DNA from 4 places in the Erwinia pyri genome. Region 3 is predicted to be linked to each of the others. Evidence: predicted binding sites of a transcription regulator. Region 3 holds the regulator's gene; each other region holds the start of a gene.

Region 1 (7,592 bases), 2.1 Mb from region 3:
GATTTACCATAAAGCCAGCAGATAGCGATACCCGCCAGCAGGCCGCCGATCGCCACTTTCAGGAATTCGATGGTGGCTCCCGATACGGTAAACACCATCGTTCCCATCGCTACAGCTACCGCAAACTTCAGGGAGACCAGGCCGGAGGCGTCGTTCATCAGCGCCTCGCCCTGCAGAATCGACATAATTTTTTTCGGTATTCGCCCCTCCCCCACAATGCCGGAGAGCGCCACGGCATCGGTTGGTGAAAGGACCGCTGCCAGCGCAAAAGCAGGCAACAGCGGGATCCCAGGCACCAGCCAGTAAATCAGGTAGCCAATCCCCACGACCGTGATCAAAACCAGAACCAGTGCCAGGCCGATAATCTCACGCCCGTGATGCAGGAATTCGCTGGTGGGTGTTTTCCAGCCATCTGCAAACAGCAGCGGCGGGATAAACAGCACCAGGAACAGCTCGGGGTCGAAGTCGACATGCAGGCCAAACGTCGGCCAGGCTAGCAGCGCTCCCAAGCCTATCTGCACCAGCGGCAGCGGGATTTGAAAGGGGATAATGCGGGCGGCAACGCCGGAGAGCGACACCATCAGCGTTAAAATGAGGATAGTAAAAAAGATTTCCATGTTTTCCTTATACGTCTTCCTGGGGAGTGCTAAAACTCAGACGAAAATGCGATCGGACCTGGTGAATAGTAAAACAAAAAGGGGAAGGGTTTAAAAACAGGAAGTGCCTATTTGCAGAAAAAATTGGAGAGAAAATGAGAAGCGGGAGCCGCAAGCCGGCTCCCGGAAAATCAGATCGCCCAGCCGCCGGCATAAAATGCCACCAGCGCGACCGCAATGATCACCGTGCCGGCATTCAGCTTGCGCCACTCGCCTGCGAATATCCGGCCAATTACCAGTGAACCGAAACCAAGCATGATGCCGGTAACGATGTTACAGGTCAGGACGATAAACACCGCCGCCAGCAAACCGGACATCGCGTCGACAAAATCATCAAAATCAATTTTCGACACGTTGCTCAGCATCAGCAGACCGACATACATCAGCGCAGGCGCGGTAGCATAGCCCGGCACCAGGTAAGCCAGCGGGGAGAGGAACAGGATCAGCAGGAACAGGATGCCAACCACAATCGCCGTCAGGCCGGTTTTACCGCCTGCCGCCGTACCCGCTGCGGATTCAATATAGACCGCTGCAGGCGAAGCGCCTACCAGCCCGGAGAAGATGCTGCTGACGGAGTCAGTGGTCAGTGCCTTACCGCCGTTGATGATCTGATTATCTTTATCCAGCAGGTTTGCCTGCCCGGCCACCGCACGGATGGTACCCGTAGCATCAAAAACGGCCGTCATGACCAGCGCCAGCACGCTTGGCAGCACCGCAGGTTTCAGCGCGCCGAGGATATCCAGACTGAACACCAGTGAATTGCCTTGGGCATCGCTCAGACTTGGCATCGCAAACAGCCCCTGATACTTCACCGCCGGGTCAAAGATCAGACCGAGAATGGAGATCGCAATAACCGTCAGCAGGATACCACCCGGCACGCGCAGTTTTTCCAGGCCAAAAATCACCGCCAGCCCCAGCAGCGACATCATCACCGGAAACGACGCAAAGTCTCCCAATGCAACAGGCAGACCTGGCGCCGGGTTTTTCACCACCAGTCCTACGCCATCAGCGGCAATCAGCAGCAGAAACAGGCCAATTCCCACGCCGGTGCCATGCGCCACGCCCATTGGCAGGTTGCGCAGGATCCAGGAACGAATGCCGGTGGCAGAGATAATGGTGAACAGGATCCCCATCAGGAAGACGGCACCCAGCGCCACGGGCACGCTGATATGTTGACCCAATACCAGACTGAACGCGGTAAATGCGGTCAGCGAGATAGCACAGCCTATGGCCATTGGCAGGTTAGCCCACAGCCCCATGACCAGTGAACCGAAGCCCGCGACCAGACAGGTTGAGACAAAGACGGCCGCCGGAGGGAAACCCGCTTTGCCCAGCATGGAAGGAACAACGATAACGGAATAGACCATCGCCAGGAAGGTCGTGAGGCCTGCTATGATTTCCTGGCGAACAGAGCTGCCGCGCGCAGAAATTTTAAACCAGCTGTCCAGCGAACCGCCGGGCTGATGAGAAGGAGTCGACATAGTGAAAAATCCCCTGAGATTTCTTATGAGTTATTGCTGCGTGACGCATGAAGCAGACCTCGTTCAACGTTTTACCATCCCAGGACACTCTGTTCACAGACCGCAAAAAACCCCGTTCAGGGCGGCGGTTGGAAAAAAGGCAAACGTTTACTACGCCACGCAAAAGGCTACCATTTAAAGGCAAACGATTATCCAGCGTTTATTACTGCATTTTCAACTGCTGTTTGTGCCTGTTTTTGCACAAACCCTGAGCCAGCTCCTTGCGGTTTTATTTCGCCGCGGAAAGCGGAAACTCTACCCATCTGCCCTGCCGCCTCGTAATAGTGATTTCTTATAGGTGGATGGGCCGGAGTGAATGCTGAAACGCTGGACCTCTTCAGGGGAAAAAAGATTCAGCTAAGCTTCACTTCACCGCCCTTTTGCAGGGCACGCTGCCAGGCTGCGCGGCTCTGCACTTTTGCCAGCCAGGCCTGAATGGCAGGCGAGGTTGCCGCTCCGCCACGGGCGCTCAGCGCCTGAAGAGGAAAGCTCATCTGCACATCGGCAATGCTGAATTGCGCCCCGGCAAACCACTCGTGGCGGCTCAGATGTTGTTCAATAAAGTCCCTGTGGGTCGCCAGCTGCTTATCCAGATAAGCTTTCTGTACGCCCTTGCCAAAAGCGTTGCCAACGGGCCGTAACAGCCACGGCACCGGGGGCTGCCCCATCCGGCTGAAGATCAGCTTCATCACCAGCAACGGCATAAGAGACCCTTCTGCATAATGCAGCCAGTAGCGAGACTGCAGGCGTGCTTCTTCATCCAGAAGTTTCAGCCTGTTTTCTGTGTCATATCGCTCAGCGAGGTACTCAAGGATCGCACCCGACTCCGCAATCACCCGATTATCGTCGGTGATAACCGGAGATTTACCCAGCGGATGCACTTTTTTTAATGCCTCAGGCGCCAGCATGGTGGCTTCGCGCTGGTAAAGCTTAATCTGATAAGGGAGTTCTAACTCTTCCAGCATCCAGAGCACGCGCTGCGAGCGGGAGTTATTAAGATGGTGAACGGTAATCATGCGCTAACCTTGTGTTAAACGAAGAGTTAGCAGTATAGACCCCACTCAGGCATGGGGCTTATTCCTGTTCCGGCTCCAGCAGAATGGCACCGGTACCGCGCGCGCCTAACTGGTCATTGGGGTTACGCAACGGACAATCCTGCATAGAGAGACAGCCGCAGCCGATGCAGCCATCCAGATCGTCACGCAGCCGGGTCAGGGTTTCAATTCGCCGATCCAGCTCTTCGCGCCACTTTTCCGTCAGCACTTTCCACTCTTTAGGCGACATTCGGTGTCCGACAGGAAGCTGCATCAGATGTTCGCCAATCGTCGCCAGCGGGATCCCAATGCGCTGGGCAATTTTCACAATTGCCACCCGACGAAGCACATCGCGGTGATAACGCCGCTGATTACCGGCATTACGGAAGCTGCTGATTAATCCTTTGCTTTCATAAAAGTGCAGTGCAGAAACGGCCACGCCACAACGCTGGGCGACATCGCCCGGAGTCAGCTCCCGCTTGTTAGGGCAATTGCGATTTATTTTCATTCAGGCCTTTACCTCAAGTTAACTTGAGGAATTATACTCAGCAGCCATTGAGAAGACGAACTGAAATTTCTCACCAGGGAGAAGACCAGTATGCATGACGACATCATTCACACCCTTACCGACTGGATTGAAGGCAATCTCGATAAAACGCTGTCGATTGACGAAGTGGCTGCAAAATCGGGCTATTCGAAATGGCATTTACAGCGGATGTTTCGTACCGTCACTAAACAGACGCTGGGCAACTATATCCGTGAACGCCGCCTGACGCTGGCTGCCGAAGCATTACGCCAGACGCAGCGTCCGGTATTTGATATCGCCATGCAGTATGGTTACGACTCACAACAGACCTTCTCTCGCGTGTTTCGCCGTCAGTTTTCGCAGACCCCAACGGCTTACCGCCACATGATGCGTCGCCAGTCGCTGATCCGCCCTTCTGGCTATCGCTTCGACTGCAGCGATTTTGCTACGCACCCCTGTGCCAGCGTGGTCGATAAAACTGTCACCCCTGCCTGCAGCTGACGAGTGCCAGCCGCGCCCTTTCTGCACAAAGAGGGGCGTTGCCCTGGCATTAGCGCTGCAACCGTTCAGGCCCGATGGCGGATCTGTGGCGCGGCCTGCGGATCCTGGCCCCAAAATGAGGGGGAGAAATACCAGCCGCCGCCCAGCTCTTTGATGTGGTACATCGCCGCATCCGCCGTCGCCAGCAACGCCTCCCCGGACGCATGATCTCTGGCCAGCGCCACGCCAATACTCAGGGATTGCGATACCGTTTCGCCGTTCCCCAGCCGAATCGGCTGCCGCATCGCCTCTATGATATTTTCCGCCACCCTGGCCGCCTGGGCGCCGCTTTCGATTCCGGTCAGTAATACGGCGAACTCATCGCCTCCCAGGCGGGCTACCATATCTTCTTTGCGCAGCTTATTGCGCAGGCGTTGCGCGGTTTCTGCCAGTACGTTATCGCCGGCGGCATGGCCATAGGTATCGTTCACCTCTTTAAAACGATCGCCATCGATAAACAGTACCGCCAGTTTCTTCCTCTGCAGAGGATCGCTACGCAGCTTTTTCAGCTGCAGTTCAAAAGCCATGCGGTTGGGTAAGCCGGTCAGCGCATCATGCAACACCTGATGCGCCAGCGAATCATTTTCACGCTGCAGATGATGCTGCCACTCACTAAGCTCATCCAGCAGGCTGTTGAAATCTCCGCTCAGCTTATTCAGCTCTGCAATAGAGGAAGAAGGCACCCGCATTGAGAAGGCGCGTCGTATCCGGACATCGTGAGCCACAGAGGCAATGTTCAGCAGGCCGCTCAGGATCCCGGCGTGCATCCTGTTTGAGAGCCAGAACGCAAGAATTGCGGTAATCAGCAGGCTGCCGCTCAGCCATTTCAGCGCCTGACTGAGGTAGCGCATCACCCGGCTGGCGTCACCAGTCAGCCACACTTCGCCAATCTGCTGTCGGGCATGCATAATGGGCACGCTGACCGGCTGCGGGAAAAGCCAGTGCGTCACCAGATCTCCCACGCCTTCGGCGTGACGGGTGCCGGAAGCGGGCCAGCTGACCAGTACCCTCTTACTGGCATCAAGAACCCTGGCGTGGCCGAACTCTGCTGTCGCACCAATTTGCCGGACAATATCGCTGGCTGTGGCAGCGTCGCCCGCTAACACCGCCGGTTCCAGGCTGTAGCCCAGCGTGGTGGCGACCAGCTGAAGGTTATTTTCTGCATAGCTGCGCAACGCAAACAGCGACAGCACCGACAGCGAGATGCCGCTGAACATCAGCGACACGACAATGATCGCCAGATAAATCCGTTGCAGGGATTTGCGCAGCGTCGGCAACGGCTTTTTGCCCTTCCCTACAGCCTGTTCAGAATAGTCAGACATGCATCCTCCCTCACCTGTATGGCGGTGAATGAGCGTTGAGTAAAAAACACAAAGGCTCCTTTCTGGTTTTATTGCCCGATGCTGACTACTAAGCCGTTATTCAGCGAGCTAATTTTCAGGCAAAGCCTGCCCGTCCCGTAAAATAACAGGGATAGGAGGTAAGGATTTTGAGTATGAAAAAGCCTACAGCCCAGGGGCAGGTTGCACAACTTTTAACAGGTCGGATTCATCCCAAAGAGAAAATTTGGTTTAAGTCTGAAATAGAAGAAGCTAAAAACGTTACGCAATTAAGCTCTGGAGTGAATGACGGGTTATATCATCAACCTTGGGTAAGCACGTGCAAACAAAGCAGATTAAAAAATAAATAGTTAAATGCGCTCTTAACGGAATTAATTTTCATTTCGCGTCTCAAAAATAATTTTCTCGCCGATTCCGCTAATAACCCTCTTAATAACGACATCATCTCTTTTATGGCGACGCAACAAATTGACAAGCGCTGTTCGGAAGTAGTGCTGCAGCAATAAGCCCACTATTCGCCATTTTTGGAATAATTATGTAAACCTCAGGAAATAAAAGCTTATTTATCACGCCCGCAAAAAACTACCATACCAGGGCTGAATTTTGTTCAAATTTTAAAATCGAGTGATATAATGTGACGGTCGTCACACTTCTATGACCCTTTGTGTCTGCTCAGATGAAAAGCAACCTGGCAACTTTTCGGCTGAACTGGTGATGACTTGGCCTTTTGTCAGGGCAGTCTTACCTGGAGTATGAACAGATATGGGTACCTTAACCGCTAGCCTGGTATTGATGAGATGGGAACTGGTGAGTGCAGTAATGATGTTTTTCGCCAGCACCTTTAACGTGAAGTGCCGTAAAACCAGCCGCAACGGCATCGCCTTCATTTTTACTGGTGTAGGGATCGGCATGTCATGCTGGTTCGTTACAGGGCTGTTAGGCATCACGTTGAGTATGGAAAACCTGCACAACTTCTGGCACATCACAAAAGATGTGTTCATCGACGTCATGAGCCACACCCCTACTGATTATCCTATGCCCTGAAAACAAGCGAGCCGCTTTCTCATAGAGAAACGGCTCGTTAGTCCGATCGGGTCATTCAGATCTTTTTAAGCGCGACCGGCAGCGGCGTTACGTCAGAAGTCGCGGGCAGATTTGCCGCCTTCTTCTCCTGTAGCCACATATCACCCATCATTTTATCCAGACCCATATCCAGTCCCGTTACCAGGCCAGCACCCGGGGTAAAGGTAAGCTCACCAAAGTAGATCTGTCCTTCACTGATGTACCAGTCTACCCGTACATAGTCAAAATCACTTGCCAGCTTCTTACTGAGCGCCAGCGCCTTTTCCAGCGTTTCTCTGTCACCGCTGATATCCAGCCCCGTATCACGAATTTTGTAGAAGCACTGCTGCAAGCTGTTTACGTAGAAGTTCATAGAGAGTGGCGCATTACCGCAGCGGTTATAGATAATCTGCAGAACATACTCAAAATTGCCATCTTTCTTGTTAAACATGTGGAATTTATAATCCACGGCGGCAAGTTTACCGTCGCCCACATACTCTTCCACCACGATGCGCGGCTTAATATAGCGATAATGGATCTCACGGGAATGGTGTGAGAAATCGCGGCTCAGCCACTCTTCACAGCGTTTAACTAACAGCTGTTTCTGAATACAATCTGGCTCTTCCAGCAGTATTTCTACCATACCAGAACCGTGATTTGGCTTAATAACGGTATTTTTAAGAGATTTAAGCCCAAGCAGCGTTTTCGGATCTGCCGTTTCATGCAGCATGGGAATTAAATATTCTTCACCAATTGTTTTTGCTATGTAGTCGCGCACCAGAATTTTATCCGAAAGGTTCCCATATCGAACATAGTCGCCGGTGACAAATTTTCTATACAGAATTTTCTCATTAAATAATTTTGGCTGGTGTATGTTAGGTAACCGCTTAAATTTATGAAAATAATGAATTCTG
Region 2 (7,592 bases), 1.7 Mb from region 3:
GCGCCGGACAAATCCGCATTATTGGCGGTCTGTGGCGTGGCAGAAAACTTCCGGTGCCGGACAGCGCCGGACTGCGCCCAACGACCGATCGCGTTCGTGAAACGTTATTTAACTGGCTGGCGCCCGATATTCAGGGCGCCCGCTGTCTGGATTGTTTTGCCGGAAGTGGGGCGCTGGGGCTGGAGGCACTCTCCCGTCATGCGGCCTCGGCAACGCTGCTGGAGCTGGAGCGTCCGGTAGCCCAACAGCTGGAGAAAAATCTTGCCACGCTGGGGGCAAAAACGGGCCGGGTGATAAACGTAAACACCCTGCAGTTTCTGGCGCAGGGCGGCGAACCGTACGACCTGATCTTTATCGATCCGCCGTTCCGTAAGGGACTGCTGGAACAGACCATCGACCAGCTGGAAACCCAGGGCTGGCTGGCGGAAAGCGCGCTGATTTATGTGGAGAGCGAAGTGGAGCATGGCCTGCCGCCGGTGCCGGTAAGCTGGCAACTCTATCGGGAGAAGATAGCGGGTCAGGTAGCTTATCGCCTTTACCACCGTCAGATTGCTGAAAAGGAAGAGAAAAATGCTGATTAATATCGGCCGGTTACTGATGATCTGTGTCTGGGCGTTTTTACTGCTCAACCTGGTGCATCCGTTTCCCAAGCCGCTGAAATATTTTATTGATGTTGCCCTGTTTTTCATGGTGGTGATGCATAGTCTGCAGCTGGTGCTGATGCGTGCCACGCAGCCCAGGGATGCGCCCAAGCTGAGCGCCCTGATGCAGATCAAAATCTTCTTTTTTGGCGTATTTGAACTGCTGGCGTGGCAAAAGAAGTTTCTGCCGAAAAAGTAAAAGCAGAAACCAGCCGAAAGAGCACGGAACAGGCCAGGCTCTTTCGGCAGGCTCTCAGTTAGCGTTAAAGGAGATAAAACGCGTTCCCTGCACTTTCAATTGTCCCCTGTCACCTTTATCTATCTGATTATAATCTTTTTCTTTAAGCACCAGCTTAAAATCCCCTGCGCCATTCAGCGGATGGAACCACGCCTCAAAGCGCATCTCCTCAACCGGAATGACTTCACGCTGGCGTGACCGACGGTTTGGCAGCGGGAACTCGCGCTTGGCTTTCACTTCAGCCGGCATAGAACGAACCGGAGAGGCGTCATTCACTGCAACTTCTCTGCGCTGCTTTATGAACTGACGCGTAGCCAGCACGGCAATCACAGCCAGTACGACGAAAAACAGAAGCTTCATATTTTCCTTTTTCTCCCTGTCAGGCGATGCGGATGGTTTGCTGGCCTGAAAGGATACAACCAGAGCCCTCCCATTGTCACATCGTGATGGCGTGGCCTAAACTGAATTCAGATTTGTGGAGTCTGGCATCTGAAAACAAAGGGACACATTATGATTTGGTCGTTTTTGGCAGTGTTTTTTTCCGGTTGGTTATATGTTGACGCCTCCTATCGTGGCCCTCAGTGGCAACGCTGGGTATTTAAGCCCGTTACGCTGCTGCTGCTTTTAGCGCTGGCCTGGCAGGCTCCGGTTCTCAACACGACAGATTACCTCATCCTGTTTGGTCTGCTTGCCACGCTTATTGGCGATGCGCTGACCCTGCTGCCGAACCGGCGTATGCTCTACGCGATGGGCGCTTTCTTCCTCTCTCACCTGCTTTACACTATCTGCTTCGCCAGCCACATGACGCTGACCTTTTTCTGGCCAATACCGCTGGCGCTGGTGATTATTGGCGCAGCGCTGATCGCCACCATCTGGTCACGCCTTGAGGATCTGCGCTGGCCAATCTGTACCTTTATCGGCATGACGTTGCTGATGGTCTGGCTGACCACAGAGCAGTATTTCTTCCGCCCAACGGATTACAGCTTCACGCTGATGGTGGGTACTTCACTGCTGCTGCTGGCGAATATCGTCTGGTTTATTACCCACTATCGTCGTCGTTTTACCTCGGACAGCGCGATTGTTGCCGCCTGCTATTTTGCCGGCCACTTTATGATCGTACGCTCGCTCTACCTGTAAGCAGCGCAAAGGCCTTGACTCTGGAGTCCACTCCAGAGTGTATGATGGCGTATCGGCGGGAACGTTTCCCGCCGTTACTCATCAGGAGGCGTTATGCACTCACACTCATCCCCTTGCTCTTGTGGTCATCGCCACGCCCCCGGTCAGCCTGATTGCAGCGCTAAACCTCGCCCCGTCATCAGGAAAATTGCGGCTATAACCCCTGCCGCTCCTGAATCCAGCTGTTGCAGTGAGTCGGGCTGTAGTTCGGGCAGCGAGTGTGAAGAGGAGAGCGACAGAGCACGCTTTAGCTGGCTGATCGAAGGAATGGACTGCCCGGCCTGCGCCCGTAAAATTGAAACGGCCGTCAGCAATTTGCCGGATGTTGCACAAGCGCGTGTGCTGTTTGCCACCGAGAAGCTGGTGGTCAATGCAGATAAAGATGTTCGTCAGCAGGTGGAAGCTGCCGTTGCCAGAGCGGGTTTTAAGCTGAGACTCAGCAATGCCTCTCATACGGCCGACCCTTCTCCCGGTTTCTGGCAGGAAAACCGCGCCCTGATTTTGCTGTGCGGCTTAATGCTCGTCAGCTGGCTGATCCACATTGTCCACCCGCAGGCAGGCGAGATTGCCTTTACGCTGACCACGCTGGTCGGCGTCTGGCCTGTCGCCCGCAGCGCCCTTCGTCTGATCCGTAGCGGAACGCCGTTTGCCATTGAAACGCTGATGAGCGTTGCGGCCATTGGCGCGCTGTTTATTGGCGCCACGGCGGAAGCGGCTATGGTGCTTCTGCTGTTCCTGCTCGGCGAGCGGCTTGAGTCTTTTGCTGCCAGTCGGGCTCGGCGCGGCGTCACGGCTTTAATGGCCCTGAAACCTGAAGAGGCTGTCCGGCTGAACGGCAACGTGCGGGAAACGGTTCCACTTAGCGCCCTGCGACCAGGCGACAGGATCGAGGTTGCGGCGGGTTCGCGGTTACCAGCGGATGCGCGTCTGCTCTCTTCTTTCGCCAGCTTTGATGAAAGTGCCCTGACCGGCGAGTCGGTGCCGGTTGAGCGCCAGCAGGGTGAAACCGTTGCCGCAGGCTGCCTGAGCGTTGACCGTCAGGTTCAGCTGGAAGTGGTTTCTGAGCCGGGCGAGAGCGCGATTGACCGCATCCTGCATCTGATTGAAGAGGCCGAAGCGAATCGTGCGCCCATTGAGCGCTTTCTGGACCGTTTCAGCCGGATCTATACGCCGATAATCATGGCATTAGCGCTGCTGACAGCGATAATCCCGCCGCTGCTGATGGCGGCAGAGTGGCAGCCGTGGATCTATAAAGGTCTGACGCTGCTGCTGATTGGCTGCCCTTGCGCGCTGGTGATATCCACCCCGGCAGCCATTACTTCTGGTCTGGCTGCGGCTTCCCGCCGCGGGGTGCTGATCAAAGGTGGCGCGGCGCTGGAAAGCCTGAATGGCGTTCGCACCCTGGCTTTTGATAAAACAGGCACGCTAACGCAAGGTAAGCCGCAGGTTGTCGCCGTTGTGCCGCTAACCGAGGAGAGTGAAGTTTCCCTGCTGGCCAAAGCGGCGGCGGTGGAAAGCGGTTCTTCACACCCGCTGGCGAAAGCGATGGTGGCGCAGGCTGCGGAAAGAAAGCTGACGCTACCGCAGGCCAGCGAGCAGCGGGCGCTTGCAGGCAGCGGCGTGGAGGCAGTAGTTGGTGGTCACAAACTTTTAATCAGCGCGCCGGGCCGACTGGCAGCAAACGTGCTGACTTCCCGTCAGGCTGAGCAGGTCATCCGGCTGGAAGCCGAGGGCAACACGGTGGTGGTACTGCTGGAAGAGAGCCGGCCAACCGCGCTGATTGTGCTGCGTGATACGTTACGGCCCGATGCTTTAGCTGCGCTGGCTGAGCTGAAGGCAATGAACATTCAGGCGGTGATGCTGACTGGCGATAACCCTCGTGCCGCAGCCGCCATTGCCGGAGAGCTGGGCATTGATTATCGTGCTGGCCTGCTGCCTGCAGACAAAGTGGCGGCCATCGGCGAGCTTAATCAGCAGCAGCCTGTTGCCATGGTCGGCGACGGCATTAATGATGCTCCCGCGATGAAAGCCGCCACTATCGGCATTGCCATGGGCAGCGGCAGCGATGTGGCGCTGGAAACCGCCGACGCCGCGCTGACGCATAATCGGCTGGGCGGGCTGGCAACCATGATCCGCTTGTCCAGAGCGACGCATGCCAATATCCGCCAGAACGTGACTATTGCGCTGGGGTTGAAAGGGATCTTTCTGATCACGACGCTGATGGGCATTACCGGATTGTGGCTGGCAGTTCTCGCCGATTCAGGCGCTACAGCGTTAGTAACCGCTAATGCATTACGTCTGCTTCGGAAAAGCTGACCAGATCGCCTGAATTCACAGACGACCTGACCTTTCTGTACACTTCACTTCGAAACTGGTTGTGGTAAGGCGTACGACGTTTTTGGGAAGCTTCAGGCTTACACAGGTCAAAACCGGGTGCGGTGGTAAGGCGTCACCATAAGGCACGTTATCCGAGACGCCGTAAATACCTCCCTGTAGGCTTGGATGCCGCATCCCTGCGGCATACACTCGGCTAACGTGCCTTATGGTGCCACCCATCAGATTCAGTTTTGCCAGTGTGTTCGGCGGTCAAACAGATCAAAAGCATGGCTTTGGCTTTGGCTTTGGCTTTGGCTTTGGCTTTGGCTTTGGCTTTGGCTTTGGCTTTGGCTTTGGCTTTGGCTTTGGCTTTGGCTTTGGCTTTGGCTTTGGCTTTGGCAGGTAAATTGTATCAACAGGCAACACTAAAGCTATTGGGAAGGGAGAATGGGCTGATAAGCAAAAGCTAAGCGGCATGGACGCCGCTTCGCAGCCCCCATGGAAGGGTTCACGGCGTTTTTGTGTTCAGCCCGTTCTCCCTGACCAGATCGCCTGCATTTACAGACGACCTGACCTTTCTCCACACCTTACTGCTGACGTTATTCCTTCAGACAACTTGCCTTAACACTGACTTCAGCAACTGTCATTGACAGCTCTACAGCCCCTTCTTCAACAGGTATTTATAGGGCACCTGCTCGGTAAGTTGGGCCACCAGCGTATGCTCCATAAAACGGCAGAAGCCTGGGATATCGCGGGTCGTGGCGGGATCGTCGGCAATAATCAGCAGGGTTTCGCCCTCCTGCATATGGCGCACGGCTTTACGCACCATCATCACTGGCTCCGGGCAGCGCAGCCCCATGGCATCCAGGGTTTGGTCGGCACTGGCGAACAGATCGCTCATAACACTCTCTTTAAAAGTCGGGAACTGCATTTATTTTTACCCACACACTTCGCTGGTGCAAGCTCACATATAACGATAACGTTTGCGCTAAAATTAACCATTGCATTAGCACTCTGTTTCGGTAAGATGCCGCGCACTCGCTACGCGAGACCATTTTCATTGGGTTCCCTCACCCCAACTTTCAAAAAGGCTACAAGATGATTTCATTCTCGAAAAGTCAGCGCACGCATGCGCTGGTCTGGCTGTCGTTATTTCACGTCCTGGTGATCACCTCCAGTAATTACCTGGTGCAGTTGCCGATCTCTCTGTTTGGCTTCCATACCACGTGGGGAGCCTTCAGCTTTCCGTTTATCTTCCTGGCAACCGATCTCACCGTGCGGATTTTTGGCGCACCGCTGGCTCGTCGTATTATCCTTGCGGTAATGGTTCCGGCACTGTTTATCTCCTACAGCATCTCCGCCCTCTACTATCAGGGGGAGTGGCAGGGATTTGCCGCGCTGAAAGAGGTAAACCTGTTTGTCGCCCGTATCGCCTGCGCCAGCTTTATGGCTTATGCGCTGGGGCAGATCCTGGATGTCCACGTTTTTAACCGTCTGCGTCAGCTGCCTCAGTGGTGGATTGCTCCGGCGTCGGCCATGTTCCTGGGCAACATCAGCGATACGCTGGCCTTCTTCTTTATCGCCTTCTATAAAAGCCCGGATCCGTTTATGGCGCAGAACTGGGTGGAAATTGCGCTGGTGGACTACAGCTTTAAAGTGCTCATCTGCATGATTTTCTTCCTGCCTGCTTACGGTTTGCTGTTAAATGCGATGCTTAAGCGCCTGGCGGAAAAATCGAGTCGCGCGCAGGTCAACTTCGGTTAAGCTGAATGCTGTACAGGCCGGCGGTTGCTTTTGCCAGCTGATTGCTATTTTATGAGTGGCTCTATTGCAGCACACGACTAACGTAAAAGGGATCATGATGCGTAACTTACTGAAATATGCCGGTATCGGTTTACTGGTGGTTGGACTGACCGCCTGCGACGGCAAAGATGATAAAGCCTCCGCTGATGACAACGGCGTCAGCAGCAGCCAGAGCTCGCAAAATGTGAGCCTGATGGATGGTAAATTAGGCTTCACGTTGCCTGCCGGCATGTCCGATCAGAGCGGCAAGCTCGGTACTCAGGCGAATAACATGCACGTCTATGCCGATGCGACCGGACAGAAAGCGATTATCGTTATCGAAGGCGATGCCACTACCGATGGTCTGGATGTACTGGCCAAGCGCCTTGAGCAGCAGCAGCGCAATCGCGATCCGCAGCTGCAGGTGGTGACCAACAAATCGGTGGATCTGAAAGGTCAGCCTGCCCAGCAGTTGGATACGGTCATCTCTGCCAAGAACCAGTCTTCCTGGTCCTCCGTGGTGCTGGCGAAGGTTGACGGCAAACTGCTGACGCTGCAGATCACCCTGCCCGCCGATAATCAGCAGAAGTCCCAGACCGATGCAGAAAACATCATCAACACTATTACGTTGAAATAAACAACGTTGCAGTAAGCGCGAACGCATTAACAAAAAGCCCCGGTCAACTGACCGGGGCTTTTTTATGCGCTTTCAGAGAGACTGCTGATAAAGCTACAGGCCCGCATGCTCGCGAATGTATTTTCTGGCTTTAACCGCGTATTCAAACGGATTGGCTAACGCCGGATCCTGTTCCGCTTCCACCACCATCCAGCCCTTATAGCCCGCCTCATCCAGCAGGGAAAATACCGGCATAAAGTCGATAACGCCGTCGCCAGGCACGGTGAAAGTGCCCTTTTTCACGCCGTCTAAGAAGGACATTTTCTGGCTCTTAACCTGCGCCACTACCTCATCACGCACATCTTTCAGATGGATGTGATTGATACGCGGCAGGTACTTTTCAAGGATCGCCAGCATCTTCGCCTGGCTGCCTTCAGAGTAGTAGGCGTGGCCGGTGTCGAACAGCAGGTAGACATCATCGTTAGTGAGCGCCATAAAACGGTCAATCTCTTCCGTAGTCTGAATGGCCGTGCCCATATGATGATGCAGACAGACCTGCATGCCCTTTTCTGCCGCCAGCTTCGCCAGCTCGTTGTAGCCTTCCGCCGTTAAGCGCCACTCTTCATCGCTGAAGTTGGGCTTCTCATCCAGCACCGGCAGCGAGGTCCCCTGAATGCTCTTGCTCTGCTCGGAACAGCCAATCACTTTGGCGCCCATGGCGTGCAGGAAATCGCGATGGTTGATAAATTCATCAATGGTCCTCGCTTTGTCTCCATTGCCAAAAAAGGTGCTGAACCAGGCGTTGCAAATCTGCAGGCCACGT
Region 3 (7,592 bases):
TGATCATCACTGAAGCGACGCAAATCTCTGCACAGGCTAAAGGCTATGCCGGCGCACCAGGTCTGCACTCAGCAGAGCAAATTTCAGCCTGGAAGGCGATCAACGCAGGCATTCACCAGGCGGGCGGCCACAGCGCCGTTCAGCTCTGGCACACCGGCCGTATTTCCCACACCAGCGTGCAGCCAGAGGGCAAAGCCCCGGTCTCCTCTTCTGCCATCAACGCAGAAACCCGTACTTCCCTGCGTGATGAGCAGGGGCAGGCAATACGCGAAGCCACTTCCACTCCCCGCGCGCTTGAAGTGGATGAGATTGCCGGGGTAGTTAATGATTTCCGTCAGGCGGTGAGCAATGCCCGTGAAGCGGATTTTGACCTGGTGGAGCTTCACTCCGCGCACGGTTATTTGATTCATCAGTTCCTCTCTCCTGCATCTAACCAGCGCACAGACAGCTATGGTGGCAGCATAGAAAACCGCACCCGCTTTGCTCTGGAAGTGGTTGATGCTGCCATTGCCGCCTGGAGCGCTGACCGCATCGGGATCCGCATCTCCCCGCTGGGTCCGTTCAACGGTCTGGATAATGGTGAAGATCAGGAAGCCGCGGCGCTCTACTACCTCACTGAGCTGGCGAAGCGTAATCTGGCCTATCTGCACATCTCCGAGCCTGACTGGGCCGGTGGTAAGCCTTACAGCGAAGCGTTCCGTAAAGCTATTCGTAGCGTCTACCCGGGCGTGATTGTGGGTGCCGGTGCCTATACCGCCGAAAAAGCGGAAGAGCTGATTGAAAAAGGGTTGATTGACGCAGCTGCCTTTGGCCGTGTTTATATCGCCAACCCGGACCTGGTTGAGCGGCTGCGTGAAAACGCCCCGCTTAATGCGCCGCGCCCTGAACTCTTCTACGGCGGCGGTGCAGAAGGCTATACGGATTATCCCTCTCTCGCCGGATAAAAGTAAACCAAGCTGCGTCCGGTGCGGCCTGTGAAGTTTTGATAAGCCTTACTGACAGTTATTTCCCCGGCAGGCAAAGCCTGCTGGTTACCCTGCCGGAAAATCATCGCTATACTTATTTTTATTACCCGTTATCGGATGATAACGTTTTTCACAAAGAGGATGTTATGCGCTTACTTCACACCATGCTTCGCGTTGGCGATCTGCAGCGTTCCGTTGATTTTTATACCAAAGTTTTGGGCATGCGCCTGCTGCGTACCAGCGAAAATACCGAATATAAATACACGCTTGCTTTTGTGGGTTATACCGAAGAGAGCGAAGGCGCGGTAATTGAGCTGACCTATAACTGGGGTCAGGAGAGCTACAATCTGGGCGACGCCTACGGTCATATTGCGCTGGGCGTGGATGACGTTGCGGCTACCTGCGATCGTATCCGTCAGGATGGCGGCAACGTAACGCGTGAAGCAGGCCCGGTTAAAGGCGGCACCACCATCATCGCCTTCGTAGAAGATCCCGATGGCTATAAAATCGAGCTGATTGAGAACAAGCATGCGGGTCACGGCCTGGGTGCCTGATTCTCCAGGGCGCCTTAAGGGCGCCCTTCTTCTCCCTTCCCCTGCTGCATCTCGCGGTGAAATTTGCCATAATGCGCGCTGCATTTTTTCGCCAATGAGATCCTGATGTCTGAATCGAACGAACTGAACGCCCTCAGCAGCCGTTTTCGCGGCTTTTATCCGGTAGTAATCGATGTGGAGACCGCCGGATTTGACGCGAAGACCAACGCGCTACTGGAAGTGGCTGCCGTTACCCTGAAAATGGATGAGAATGGCTGGCTGGAGAAAGACGAAACGCTCCATTTCCACGTTGAGCCGTTTGAAGGTTCTGTTCTGCAACCTGAAGCATTGGCTTTTAACGGCATTGATCCCTCTGACCCGCTACGCGGTGCAGTCAGTGAATATGAAGCCCTGCATGCCATATTTAAACTGGTGCGCAAAGGGATCAAAGATCGGGACTGCAATCGCGCCATTATGGTGGCGCATAATGCCACCTTTGATCTCAATTTTATGAATGCGGCCGCTGAACGGGCCGGTCTGAAACGCAACCCCTTCCATCCTTTCGTGACCTTTGACACGGCCGCGTTAAGCGGGCTGGTATTAGGGCAAACCGTACTGGCGAAAGCTTGTGCTGCGGCAGGGATGGCGTTTGACAGTAGTCAGGCGCATTCCGCTTTGTACGATACGGTGCAAACGGCCGATCTCTTCTGTGAGTTAGTGAACCGCTGGAAACGGCTGGGTGGCTGGCCGCTGCCCGTACCGGAAAGCGAAGCATAAAAAAAGGGCGAGGAATTTTCCTCGCCCTTTTACTTTCTGACTGGCTTATTCAGCGGTGTCAGAAGGGTATTTTTGTGCAGTTTCTTTGATCAGCTGCTGCAGTTCGCCCTGCTGATACATCTGAATGATGATGTCGCAACCGCCGACCAGCTCACCATCCACCCACAGCTGCGGGAAAGTTGGCCAGTTTGCATATTTAGGTAATTCCGCGCGAATTTCCGGATTCAGCAAAATGTCCACATAGGCGAAACGTTCGCCACAGGCTGACAGCGCCTGAACGGCCTGGGCCGAGAAGCCGCAGCTTGGCAGTTTCGGTGAACCTTTCATGTAGAGCAGAATCGGGTTTTCTGCTATCTGGCGCTCAATTTTCTCAACGGTACTCATAAATGGCTTCCTTAATCGGATACTTCGTGTCTATTTAGTGTAGCGACTCTCTCCGCACGATGAAAACGACATTTTACTGAGAGCATTTTCGGCGTCTGCGCCTCACAAGCCCAGGCGGATACATTAAAATAACATTTCCCTCTGATTATTGCAGCGCTGATGGCGGTAAACTGGATAAGGTTTGCGCAGATAACCAGCTGATTTGGCTTATTTTTACAGGTTTTACTTGTTCTGCATCATTGAAACAAAAAAGACCTTACCTTTTGTTAAACAGTTAGATTAGAATTGCCCAATGAGCCTGCTGCAAAGCAGATATCCCTGTTTTTGGCACGCTTTGGCCGCCGGTCGAAGCACAAACTGTTAATGGTAACGATGCGTTTACTCATCACCCTCTTTATGCTGGCGTTTGCTCAGCTCTTTTTTAATATGGCGCACGCATCGCCACACGCTCCCGTTAATGCTAATCATCATAAGACGGACGCCGGTACGCCAGCCCGGGAAGATGAGCGACGTAAACGCAGGCCGGTTAAAGCGAGCTCAACTAAAAAAGTGAAAGAGTCCACCAGCAAGAAATCCCGCTTAACCTCCGCTCCGAAGCTCAAGCTTAAAAAGAAAGCACCTCAGGCAACTGCCGCCGCTACCCCCAGCAGAGTTAACAAAAAAAGCGTTAATGAGGGTAAAAAACGTTACGGGCGTCACCGTGGTAAAGCCGCGCAGATGGAAGCGCTGACCGCCGATCTCGATTCGGCGCCGCTGAAGTTGAGCAAAGCTCACCGTGCCCGCTATCAGAAGGCGCGTGAAACCGCGATGAACAAACTGATGGGCCAGCTGGGTAAGCCTTATCAGTGGGGCGGAACCTCACCGAAAACCGGCTTCGACTGTAGCGGACTGGTCTGGTATGCCTATAAAGATCTGGTGAAATTTAAGATCCCCCGCACCGCTAATGAGATGTATCACCTGCGCGATGCCGCCTCAATCAAACGTGATGAGCTGGAAAAAGGGGATCTTGTCTTCTTCCGCATTAATGGCCGCGGCGCTGCCGATCATGTGGGCGTCTATCTGGGTGACGGTAAGTTCATTCAGTCCCCGCGCACCGGCAAGGATATCCAGGTCAGTGCGCTGGGCGAAGATTACTGGCAGCGCCACTATATTGGCGCCCGTCGGATGATGACGCCGAAAACCATTCGTTAAAAGTGATACAGGGGCCAGTTGCCTGGCCCCTGTTCAGACTAGTGCATGATGGCGGTAAAGCTGAACGCCATAATCATCGCCAGTGCGCAAACCGTGGTCAGTAGTGAGAACTTTAAATCGGTATCCATTTTTCTTCCTGAATAGCCCTACAGTTTATGGTGTTACCAATTTTCCCATACTTAGCGGTAAAAATCTCGTTTTCTCTGCTCAGCCTTGTTAGAATTCTTTTTTTGTTGCGCAACGCTCGCTTATCTTCACTGTTCTGCGGGTGACCACTCTTTTCCTTCCTGACGAATCCGACAGCAACATAAAAAAATGATTTAAGACGTCAGGTTTTATTCTTACCAGGCAAACGATTAACAACAGCCTTATCAACATGTTGAGATAAGCGCAGGAGTAGCTAGTTCATGGCAACAATTAAAGATGTGGCAAAACAGGCCGGGGTGTCGACCACCACCGTTTCCCACGTCATCAATAAAACCCGCTTTGTCGCCGAAGAGACGCGGGAGGCCGTCTGGGCTGCAATTAAATCGCTGCACTACTCCCCCAGTGCAGTGGCCCGTAGCCTGAAGGTTAATCACACCAGAACCATTGGTCTGTTAGCCACCTCCAGCGAAGCGCCCTATTTTGCCGAGATTATCGAGGCGGTGGAGAACTGCTGCTTCGCAAAAGGCTATACCCTGATCCTGGGCAATGCCCATAACGATCTGCAAAAGCAGCAGGCCTATCTGTCGATGATGGCGCAAAAGCGCGTGGATGGTCTGCTGGTGATGTGCTCAGAGTATCCCGATCCGCTGATCAGGATGCTGGAAGAGAACCGCAATATCCCGATGGTGGTAATGGACTGGGGCGAGTCCCGCGGTGACTTTACAGATACCGTGCTGGATAACGCTTTTGAGGGCGGCTATCTGGCCGGGCGCTATCTGATCGATCGTGGTCACCGCGATATCGGCGTGATCCCCGGGCAGATGGAGCGCAACACCGGCGGCGGTCGCCATGCCGGCTTCCTGAAAGCGCTAGCTGAAGCCAATATTACGCTGCGAAAAGAGTGGCTGGTGCAGGGTGATTTCGAACCGGAGTCTGGCTATCAGGCGATGCAGCAGATTTTGTCGCAAAAGCAGCGCCCGACGGCGGTCTTTTGTGGCGGTGACGTCATGGCCATGGGCGCAATTTGCGCTGCGGACGAAATGGGCCTGCGGGTCCCGCAGGATATATCGGTGATCGGTTATGATAACGTGCGCAACGCCCGTTACTTTACGCCAGCGCTGACTACCGTCCATCAGCCAAAAGAGCGTTTGGGCGAGACCGCCTTCGATATGCTGCTGGACCGCATCACCAGCAAACGGGAAGATCCGCAGACCATTGAGGTGCATCCTTCACTGATTGAACGTCGCTCGGTCGCCGACGGTCCTTTCCTGGATTACCGCCGCTAAACGACTTGTGCACCTCTCTCCTCCTGCAGCCAGGGGCATACTCTGCCCCTGGCCTGCGCTGTTTACCCGCTTTGTTATTCTTCCTCACGCAGCCATTCGCTGTTCAGCGTATCGCTTTCTCCCAAATAATCGAGTAGCCAGCTCAGCGCCGGTGAAGCCTGCTGTTCAGACCAGCTGACGCAGCAGGGACTGTCGGGAAAAGCGGCAGCAAGCTTAAGCTCGTGCAGCGTGCCCTGTTTCAACAGAGGCCGGGCAAAATGTCCCGGCACCATGCCCACGCAAAGCCCGGCTGACAGACAGTCGAAGGCGCTTTCCCAGTCCGGCACCACCAGCCGCCGCTGGTTATCCAGGGTCCAGGTTGTTCGCTTGGGGAGTGCCCGCGAGGTATCCTCCAGCACCAGCGAAGGCCACTCCCGGATCGCCTCTTCAATGATTACCTGCTCCTTGTGCTGCGCCAGAGGATGATCTGCCGCTACCACACAGCGCCAGTTCAGTGCTCCCATATCGCGAAAGGCAAAACGGCCGCCTACCGGAATAGCCTGAGTCGCCCCGATGGCCACATCAACCCGGCCATCGGCCAGCGCATCCCAGACACCATTGAACACCTCTGGCGAGAGATGCAGCTCCATATCCGGAAAGTGGCGATAGAAGTCCACCACCAGCTGGCGCGTGCGCTGTGGTTTGACTATCCGATCGACGGCAATGTTGATCTGTCCGCGCCAGCCGTTTGCCACCTGCTGACACTGCCGTCGGGTGGCGAGCATTTTTTTGATAACACTACGCCCTTCCTGCACAAATACCCGTCCCGCTTCGGTCAGCACCACATCCCGATGCCGCCGTTCAAACAGGGGAACCGCCAGCCACTCCTCCAGCTGCCGCACTGTATAGCTGATAGCTGAGGGGACCCGATGCAGCTCTGCCGCAGCTGCGGTGAAACTGCCGGAGCGTGCTACGGCATCAACGACTTCCAAAGCGTGTTCTGACCACATAACCTGCCTGCAAATTTTTTGGAGGGAACAGGCAAATATTACCGTTTCACAAGCTGATTGACACGCGATTACACTCTGCGGCGTTCGATTCATTACCCATAAAGAGAAAAAAATGCCTGGAAAAGGATTTATAGTTTACCTCGCGCTGCTCAGCGTTGCGGGTTTCCTCGCCACCGATATGTACCTGCCTGCTTTTATCGCTATGCAACAAGATTTGCAAACCAGCGCGGGCATCATCAGCGCCAGCCTCAGCCTGTTTCTGGCCGGTTTTGCCAGCGGTCAGCTGATCTGGGGGCCGCTGTCCGATCGTATTGGCCGTAAGCCCGTGCTGCTGATGGGCCTGAGCCTGTTTGCCATCAGCTGTGCCGCTATGTGGTGGGTTGAATCTGCTTCCCTGCTGCTGGCGCTTCGATTTGCGCAGGCCATCGGCATCTGTGCCGCCGCAGTGAGCTGGCAGGCGCTGGTGGTTGACCGCTATCCGGCCGCCCAGGCTAACCGCGTCTTTGCCTCTATTATGCCGCTGGTAGCCCTTTCGCCAGCGCTGGCTCCGCTGCTGGGTGCCTGGCTGCTTAACCACTTTAGCTGGCGGGCCATTTTTATCACGCTATTGCTGATTGCGGTTGCCCTGCTGATTTTTACTCTGTTTCTCAAATCGCCCCGTAAAGAGACAACGCAGGCAGCCAGTGAGAAGGTAAGTTTTATCAGCTTATTAAAATCCCCGGTCTACGGCGGTAACGTGCTGATCTACGCCGCCTGTTCAGCCAGCTTTTTTGCCTGGCTAACAGGGTCGCCCTTTATTCTTGGGGCTTTGGGCATGTCGCCTGGAGATATCGGCCTGAGCTACGTGCCGCAAACGCTCGCTTTCCTGATTGGCGGGTATGGCTGCCGTACGCTGCTGAAACACCTTGAGGGACGAGCGTTGTTACCCTGGCTACTGGCTCTTTATGGCGTCAGCATCCTCGCCTTCTTTATTGCCGCTCAACTGCCGGAACCTTCGCTGTATGCTTTGCTGCTACCTTTCTGCGGCATGGCGCTGGCGAATGGTGCGATTTATCCGATTGTGGTCGCCAATGCCCTGCTGCCCTTCCCCCAATCCAGCGGCAAGGCGGCTGCCCTGCAGAACACGCTACAGCTGGGTTTGTGCTGCATTGCCAGCCTGATTGTCTCGACCTTTATCACCAGCTCCCTGTTTACCACCTCGCTGGTCATGCTCTCCACTGTTGTTTTGTCAATAATCGGCTATATTTTACAGCGTGTGAAAGCGGAAGAGATGACTCTGGCTGGTGCGCACGGTGGACGCTAACAGGTTGAATTAATTGA
Region 4 (7,592 bases), 1.1 Mb from region 3:
TGGTCGGCCGGGCAGAACGGATGCAGTTCCGAGAATTCAGGCCAGGTGATCGGGATCATCTCAGCCGCCGCATTCAGCTTCATGGTGCAGGATCCCAGCGGGATCATCGCCTGATTCAGCGCCAGATCTTTACGCTCCAGGCTGTGCATATAGCGCATCATCTCGGTTTCGCTGTGATGACGGTTGAACACCGGATGGGTCAGAATCGGATCCTGGCGCAGCAGCGCAGCGGGCACCGAGGTGCTTTCTGCGGCAACGGCGGCATCCAGAGCATCAATATCCAGCCCATGGTTTTCACCCAGCAGGATGGAGAACAGCGCCGTGATATCTTCCCGCAGCGTGGTCTCATCCAGGGTGATCCCTACCACGTTATGGATATCGGTACGCAGGTTCACACCAAAGCTCAGGGCGCGATCCAGCACCGCGGCTTTATCGGCCACTTCAACGGTCAGCGTATCGAACCAGTGCTGATTACGCAGCGTCAGGCCGCCTTTCTGCAGGCCAGCCGCCAGAATATCGGTCAGACGGTGAATGCGGGAAGCGATGCGCTTCAGCCCCACCGGCCCGTGGAACACGGCGTAGAGGCTGGCGATATTGGCTAACAGCACCTGCGAGGTACAGATGTTGGAGTTGGCTTTTTCGCGGCGGATATGCTGCTCGCGGGTCTGCATAGCCATACGCAAGGCGGTGTTGCCTGCCGCATCGCGCGAAACGCCGATAATACGTCCCGGCATCGAGCGCTTATGCTCATCACGCGCAGCAAAGAAGGCCGCATGCGGGCCGCCGTAGCCCATCGGTACGCCGAAGCGCTGTGCGGAACCAAACACGATATCCGCGCCGATTTTGCCCGGTGCCTGCAGCAGCACCAGAGACATAAAATCTGCCGCAACGCTGACAATGACCTTGCGGTTTTTCAGTTCGGCAATCAGATCGGTATAGTCGTGAGCTTCACCCGTGGTGCCAACCTGTTGTAACAGCACGCCAAAAACGTCCTGGTGGTCGAGCACTTTTGCTGCGCTGTCGACCAGCACCTCAAACCCAAAGGTTTCCGCACGGGTACGCACCACATCCAGCGTCTGCGGATGAATATCGTCCGCCACAAAGAAGCGGTTAGCGTTTTTCAGCTTGCTGACGCGTTTTGCCATCGCCATCGCTTCCGCCGCAGCGGTAGCTTCATCCAGCAATGAGGCGGAGGCGATATCCAGCCCGGTGAGATCCAGCGTCACCTGCTGGAAGTTCAGCAGTGCTTCCAGACGGCCCTGTGAGACCTCTGGCTGATAAGGCGTATAGGCGGTGTACCAGCCCGGATTTTCCAGCATGTTGCGCAGGATAACCGGCGGCGTCAGTACCGGGGTATACCCCATGCCGATATAGGATTTATAGCGCAGATTCTGACTGGCAATCGCCTTCAGCTCCGCAAGCGCCTGATGCTCGGTCAGCGCATCCCCTACCGCAGGCGGGCTCGGTAGCTGGATATCTGCGGGCACAATTGACGCAATAAGGTCCTGGAGTGAGCTGGCACCGGTAGCATTGAGCATCGCCGTTTGCTGCTCCTGCGACGGGCCAATGTGGCGTTCGATAAACGCACCGGTGTGTTCAAGCTGGCTGAGAGTCTGAGTCATTAGCGGTAAATCCTGAATCGGGCAGGGTAAGCAGGGCGGGACGGTCAAGGCCGCCCCACCCGCGTAAGCAGTTATTCGTCGATGCTCTCTTTATAAGCATCCGCATCCATCAACGCATCCAGCTCGGCTTCATCGCTGGCTTTGATTTTGAACAGCCAGCCTTCGGCGTAGGGGGCGCTGTTAACCAGCTCCGGTTCGCCATCCAGCGCGCTGTTAACTGCAATAATTTCGCCGCTGATCGGCGCATAGATATCGGAAGCTGCCTTCACAGATTCAGCTACGGCGCAGTCATCGCCCTGGCTGTAGGTGTTGCCGACATCAGGAAGATCGACAAAAACCATATCGCCCAGCAGCTCCTGCGCGTGCTCGGTAATGCCCACGGTGTAAGTTCCGTCAGCTTCTTTGCGCACCCACTCATGGCTGTCGCGGTATTTCAGTTCATTTGGGACATTGCTCATAGCCCTGCTCTCCTGAGAAGTTATCGTTATTAGGCGACGGGTTTTCCGGCGCGAACAAAAACAGGTTTGGTGACTTTTACCGGCATTTCCCGGTTACGGATCTGCACGATGGCCTGCTCGCCAATGCCAGCAGGAACGCGTGCCAGGGCGATGCTGCAACCTAACGTTGGAGAGAAGGAGCCGCTGGTAATGATCCCTTCACGCAGATTGCCTTCGCTGTCGGTAAAGCGTACCGGCAACTCATTTCGCAGCACGCCTTTCTCCGTCATGATCAGACCCACCAGCTGGTCAGTGCCCTTTTCACGTTGCGCTTCCAGCGCCTCACGACCAAGGAAATCACGATCTTCAGGCTGCCACGCTACGGTCCAGCCCATGTTAGCGGCCAGCGGAGAGACACCTTCGTCCATCTCCTGACCATATAAATTCATGCCCGCTTCCAGACGCAGCGTATCGCGTGCGCCCAGACCGGCGGGTTTAACGCCTGCCTCCAGCAGCTTCTGCCAGAAATCAGCAGCCTGTTCATTCGGCAGCGCAATTTCGTAACCCGCTTCACCGGTATAGCCGGTGGTGGCGATAAACAGCTCACCCGCCTGCACGCCAAAGAATGGCTTCATGCCGGCAACTGCCTCACGCTGCGCCTCATCAAACAGCGTCTGCGCTTTTGCCTGCGCCTGAGGCCCCTGCACGGCGATCAGCGACAGGTCATCACGCGGCGTCAGCTGCACGCCGTAAGGCGCCGCATGCTCAGCAATCCACGCCAAATCTTTTTCCCGGGTCGCCGAGTTGACCACCAGTCGGAAAAAGTCTTCGGTCATAAAGTAAACAATGAGATCGTCAATTACGCCAGCGGATGCATTCAGCATCCCGGTATAAAGCGCTTTACCAGGCTGCGTGAGTTTGGCGACGTCGTTGGCGAGCAGATAGCGCAGGAACTCACGCGTACGCGCACCGTTGAGATCGACAATAGTCATGTGCGACACGTCGAACATGCCGGCATCAGTACGCACGGCATGGTGCTCATCCATCTGCGAGCCGTAATGCAGCGGCATCATCCAGCCGTGAAAATCGACCATGCGCGCGCCTGATGCCTGATGCTGTTCGAACAAGGGGGTTTGCTGAGTCATATCAATCCTGTGAGGCAATTAGTTGGACGTCCTGCTGCGGCTCTGAGCCGTACGCAAACGATAACCTGGTTCTGAACTTACCACTGAACGCAGCCATTAACCATAAGTAAAACGGGGTCGAAAATTTCCGATCGCCCCCTGGGCCAGCGGAGAGTTTCCGAAATTTTTCACCATAAATCTGTAAAGAAGCACGCAAAAATGACAATTAAGGGCGGTGAGACCAGTTTAAAAATAGCGTTACTGCAAAGAGTCCAAAATAATTCGGCAAGATGAAACATCTAATGCATGAAAATAAGTAATCTGAAAACAGGGGTGAAATTAGAATTTTTCAAATGAAGCCGTTCTGCGGGAACCGTTTAACCAGAATGAACACTTAACGTGACAATCTCTCTTCTGGTTACAGGCTATGGATATCAAATCAACCTCAGTGAATACCTTTCCGCTTCACCAGGCGGTCGAACAGCACGACCCAGCCGCTATCACCCAGTTGAGAGAGGAAGGACATAAGGCCAGCCAGCTTAATGAAGCTAACCTCTCACCTGTTGATCTGCTTTCCAGACGACGATCTATCGATGTGGCGCTGCGCGAAAAAATGCACGGTGCGCTGCTCTCCTCTATGAATCCAACAGCGCCAAAAGGCTATACCAAACCTGAAGCGCTGCATGGTTCTCCGTGGGGATTTGAAATTCTGGCATCGGGCGAATTAAGAGGGGGCGTCAATGATGCCAAAGGCGGGACGCAATCGCTGGAGGGAGAGGTCTTTTTTTCAGATCGTACCCCCGAAAAATTATCTGAGCAGGTCACCCGTAATAATTTTCGGAGCAACCCCCGCGTCTATTCTCACGGCAGAGGGATGCACAGCAGCAACCCCGTTGCCCGCGCTTTTCAGCATCGTATGACTCAGGCTATCGGCGGTTATCTGGCAAGCGGACGCCCGCTGCCTTCCACTGGAAACGCCCTGCAATTGCAGGCGAGCGCTGACCAAGAGGTTAGTGAAGTCGCGGCGAACTGGTTACAGAACTTGCTGACCAGCGCACGCAACAATGGGGCAAAAAAGTTTGAAAATGTGCCAGCAGAGCAGAGCGTGGCTTTGCTGAAATTTCCTGAGTCCGTCACGATCAATTTTTCTGACCACCATCAACAGCGCTTTGATGGCCCGGCGCTGCGTCCTATGCTGGCGGAGGCGGCAAAAACACTGCAGCAGCAGCTTGAGGCGGGTAAAGCACCGCTGCTGGCGATGATCAATGACGGTAAAATCGTTCCCATGGTATTTGGCTTCAGTAAGATCGACGACCTCAAAACGCACGCTATAAAAGGCTCGCTGGGGGGAGAAGCGAAGAACTACAGCTATCAGAGTGAAAACCATCCTCTGGCAGGCTCGGCGAAGGGGGGCAGATTAAAAGAGATCGAACTCAATACTGTTCAGGATCTGGCAACGCTAAGCCTGGCCTGTCTGGCAAAAGGGGTGAAAATCCCTGCAGATACCCTGATCCGAATCAATCCTAACGGGCGGGATAAAATGGATACAGGGGCGAAAGCACACTATCTGGATCCACAGCAGCTTGGACGGTTTCAACAGCAGCTGGCAACAACCCTGGGTGAAAAAGGAGTGACGTTAAGCCAGGCCTCTCTGCCCGAACTGCAACAGATGAATCAGGAAATACGCGGCAAGGATCTTGCCGCGTGGGTGGCATAGCTGCATTCGCCCCATCGGCAGGCAGAGATTAGCGCAGCCACTCCGGCAGATCGTTCAGCCCCATTGCCTGTTTCAGCAGGCGGGGTTTTACGCCGGGCAGGTTATCGGCCAGACTCAGGCCAAGGTCACGCAGCAGTTTTTTCGCCGGGTGAGTGCCGCTGAACAGCTCCCGGAAACCCTGCATTCCCGCCAGCATCATGGCCGCGCTCTGTTTACGGCTGCGCTCGTAACGACGCAGGTAGAGATGCTGCCCAATATCTTTACCCTGCTGATTCAGGCGTTTTACTTCGCCTATCAGTTCAGCCGCATCCATAAAGCCCAGGTTAACGCCCTGCCCGGCCAGCGGATGAATGGTATGCGCGGCATCGCCCACCAGCGCCAGGCGGTGCGCCGCGAAATTACGCGCATAGCGCCCCATCAGCGGGAATGTTTTACGCTCGCCCTCTACTTTACACAGCCCCAGCCGCATATCGAACGCCACGGAAAGCTGCTGATTGAAGACCTCAGCAGGCATTGACTGCAAACGGGTCGCTTCCTGCGGAGAAACGGACCAGACGATAGAGCAGAGGTCAGGTTCGTTTAGTGGTAAGAAGGCCAGGATCCCGTCACCGTGGAAGACCTGACGCGCTACCGCCTCATGAGGCTGCTCCGTGCGGATGTTGGCGACCAGCGCATGGTGCTCGTAATCCCAGAAGGCCAGCGGAATATCGGCTTTATTACGCAACCAGGAGTTGGCACCATCGGCAGCCACCAGCAGCCGGGCACTCATCATGGTGCCATCCTTCAGGGTCACAAACGCTTCGTTGTCACCAAAGGCGACCTGCTGAAGTTCAGCGGGGGCAATCAGCGTGACGTTGCTGAGTTCGCTGGCTTTTTTCCACAATGCGTGGTGAATGACCGGGTTCTCTACGATATGCCCAAGATGGGCCAGGCCCTGCTGGCCATCGTCAAAAGCGATGCGCCCGAAGCTGTCGCGGTCCCACACCTCCATGCCATGATAAGCGCTGGCGCGTGTCGACAGGATGGTGGTCCAGACATCAAGATGCTGAAGCAGGCGCTCGCTGGCGGCGTTGATAGCAGAGACGCGTAGCGCGGGCTCTGCTGTAAGGGTAAACGCTTGCTCTGGCTCGCGTTCCAGCACGGCGATTTTCAGCCCCGTGCCCTGCAGGCCACAGGCTACGGCGAGTCCAACCATACCGCCGCCTGCGACGATGAGATCATAAGTTTGCATTACTGCTTTCTCCTTAACGCTCGACCCAGCCTAACGTGCGCTCGGCAAGCAAATTCCGCACTGGCGGTAGCGCGTCCATGGCCATCAGGCCAAGAGTGCGTCCTGCCACCAGCGGTATATAGCGGTTAGCAAACAGCCTGACCAGCGTGTCGGTAATGCCAATAGTGGCGGCAGCATCCGGCTGGCGACGCTGCTGATAGCGCTGCAACGTGGCATAGCTCCCCACATCTTCGCCTGTGCGCCAGGATGCGGCCACGGTTTCCGCAAGGGACATCACATCCCTGAGCCCCAGATTGAAACCCTGACCGGCAATAGGGTGCAGCGTTTGCGCCGCATTGCCCACCAGCGCCAGCCGGTGAGAAACATGCTGAGAGGCGGCCTGCAACTGAAGAGGATAGCTGTGTCGCTGACCTACCTGAGTGATACGACCCAGCCGCCAGCCGAAAGCTTTCTGCAGCTCCGCCATAAACTGGCTGTCGCTCCAGCCGTCAACGGTAGCCTTCTCCTGCAGAGGATGGCACCAGACCAGCGAGCTTCTTCCTGCCGACATCGGCAACAGGGCCAGCGGACCGTGCTCGGTAAAGCGCTCAAAGGCGCGTCCACCGTGCGGCTGCTGCGTGGAGACGTTGGCGATAACCGCTATCTGCTGATAATCGTGCGACTGCCACTGTACGCCACAGGAGGCCGCAACGGCAGAACGTGACCCATCTGCGGCTACCAGCAGCTGAGCTTCCAGCGTTTCGCCACTGCTCAGCGTCACGCTGGTACTCTGCTGGTTACGTATCACCTGCGTGACTTTAGCCGGGCAGCACAGCCGCACGCCGGGCGCTTTCTCAAGCAGGCTGAACAGGCGCTGGCCGACATCATGCAGCTCCACCACCTGCCCCAGCGCTGAGATGCCATGTTCGGCTGCCGCCAGCGAAACAAAGCTGGCGTGCCCGCGATCGCTGACGTGTACGTGCGTGATCGCCGTGGCGCAGGAGTGGAGAAACGGCCACAGATTAATGGCGGCCAGCTGCTGACAGGTACCTTCAGCCAGCGCAATCGCCCGGCCGTCATAGCCCGGATGCGTCCGGCTGGCTGGCGCAGTAGCTTCCACCAGCGTGACCGGCACTTTTCCCTGCGTGAGATGAGAAACAGCCAGCGCCAGCGTGGCGCCAGCCATTCCTCCGCCTGCAATTACAATGCTCATTACGCTTTCGCTGCCGCCATCAGTGCTTCAATCTCATCCGCCTCTTTTACCACGCTGTCGGTGAGATTTTCATTGCCGTCGGCGGTGATAATGATGTCATCTTCCACGCGGATCCCGATACCGCGGTACTCTGCCGGGACATCCGCATCCGGAGCGATATAGAGGCCCGGCTCGACGGTGATAACCATTCCAGGTTCCAGTACGCGGTCACGATCGCTGCCGTAATGACCTACGTCGTGAACGTCCAGCCCCAGCCAGTGGCTCAGCCC

The links. Region 3 encodes PurR, which represses purine synthesis genes. Its sites were predicted from a motif close to CANGCAAACGTTTGCNTG; they were not measured.
Region 1: a site for PurR is predicted at 2,274-2,291, ahead of Q3V30_RS19235 (NCS2 family permease). Genes of this name have one in related genera too.
Region 2: a site for PurR is predicted at 5,344-5,361, ahead of tusA (sulfurtransferase TusA). Genes of this name have one in related genera too.
Region 4: a site for PurR is predicted at 3,255-3,272, ahead of gcvT (glycine cleavage system aminomethyltransferase GcvT). Genes of this name have one in related genera too.

Annotation. Positions count from the first base shown of each region.
Region 1 is NZ_CP132353.1:4,059,440-4,067,031, forward strand. Features, by position in the region: gene Q3V30_RS19230 (Na+/H+ antiporter) at 1-617, opposite strand, end outside; gene Q3V30_RS19235 (NCS2 family permease) at 788-2,137, opposite strand; gene Q3V30_RS19240 (glutathione S-transferase family protein) at 2,530-3,192, opposite strand; gene soxR (redox-sensitive transcriptional activator SoxR) at 3,251-3,718, opposite strand; gene soxS (superoxide response transcriptional regulator SoxS) at 3,809-4,237, shown strand; gene dgcN (diguanylate cyclase DgcN/YfiN) at 4,303-5,598, opposite strand; gene Q3V30_RS19260 (hypothetical protein) at 5,772-5,966, shown strand; gene Q3V30_RS19265 (YjcB family protein) at 6,379-6,660, shown strand; gene Q3V30_RS19270 (ATP-grasp fold amidoligase family protein) at 6,716-7,592, opposite strand, start outside.
Region 2 is NZ_CP132353.1:317,023-324,614, reverse strand. Features, by position in the region: gene rsmD (16S rRNA (guanine(966)-N(2))-methyltransferase) at 1-581, shown strand, start outside; gene Q3V30_RS01480 (DUF1145 family protein) at 571-840, shown strand; gene Q3V30_RS01475 (DUF2500 domain-containing protein) at 895-1,239, opposite strand; gene Q3V30_RS01470 (lysoplasmalogenase) at 1,390-2,016, shown strand; gene Q3V30_RS01465 (zinc/cadmium/mercury/lead-transporting ATPase) at 2,110-4,371, shown strand; gene Q3V30_RS01460 (hypothetical protein) at 4,598-4,777, shown strand; gene tusA (sulfurtransferase TusA) at 5,027-5,272, opposite strand; gene Q3V30_RS01450 (7-cyano-7-deazaguanine/7-aminomethyl-7-deazaguanine transporter) at 5,470-6,135, shown strand; gene Q3V30_RS01445 (DcrB family lipoprotein) at 6,233-6,790, shown strand; gene iolE (myo-inosose-2 dehydratase) at 6,884-7,592, opposite strand, start outside.
Region 3 is NZ_CP132353.1:2,007,747-2,015,338, reverse strand. Features, by position in the region: gene nemA (alkene reductase) at 1-944, shown strand, start outside; gene gloA (lactoylglutathione lyase) at 1,112-1,519, shown strand; gene rnt (ribonuclease T) at 1,625-2,275, shown strand; gene Q3V30_RS09350 (Grx4 family monothiol glutaredoxin) at 2,321-2,659, opposite strand; gene Q3V30_RS09345 (C40 family peptidase) at 3,032-3,850, shown strand; gene cydH (cytochrome bd-I oxidase subunit CydH) at 3,889-3,978, opposite strand; gene purR (HTH-type transcriptional repressor PurR) at 4,258-5,283, shown strand; gene punR (DNA-binding transcriptional activator PunR) at 5,358-6,272, opposite strand; gene punC (purine nucleoside transporter PunC) at 6,385-7,575, shown strand.
Region 4 is NZ_CP132353.1:867,531-875,122, reverse strand. Features, by position in the region: gene gcvP (aminomethyl-transferring glycine dehydrogenase) at 1-1,622, opposite strand, end outside; gene gcvH (glycine cleavage system protein GcvH) at 1,694-2,080, opposite strand; gene gcvT (glycine cleavage system aminomethyltransferase GcvT) at 2,110-3,204, opposite strand; gene Q3V30_RS04110 (hypothetical protein) at 3,611-4,900, shown strand; gene ubiI (FAD-dependent 2-octaprenylphenol hydroxylase) at 4,929-6,131, opposite strand; gene ubiH (2-octaprenyl-6-methoxyphenyl hydroxylase) at 6,145-7,323, opposite strand; gene pepP (Xaa-Pro aminopeptidase) at 7,323-7,592, opposite strand, start outside.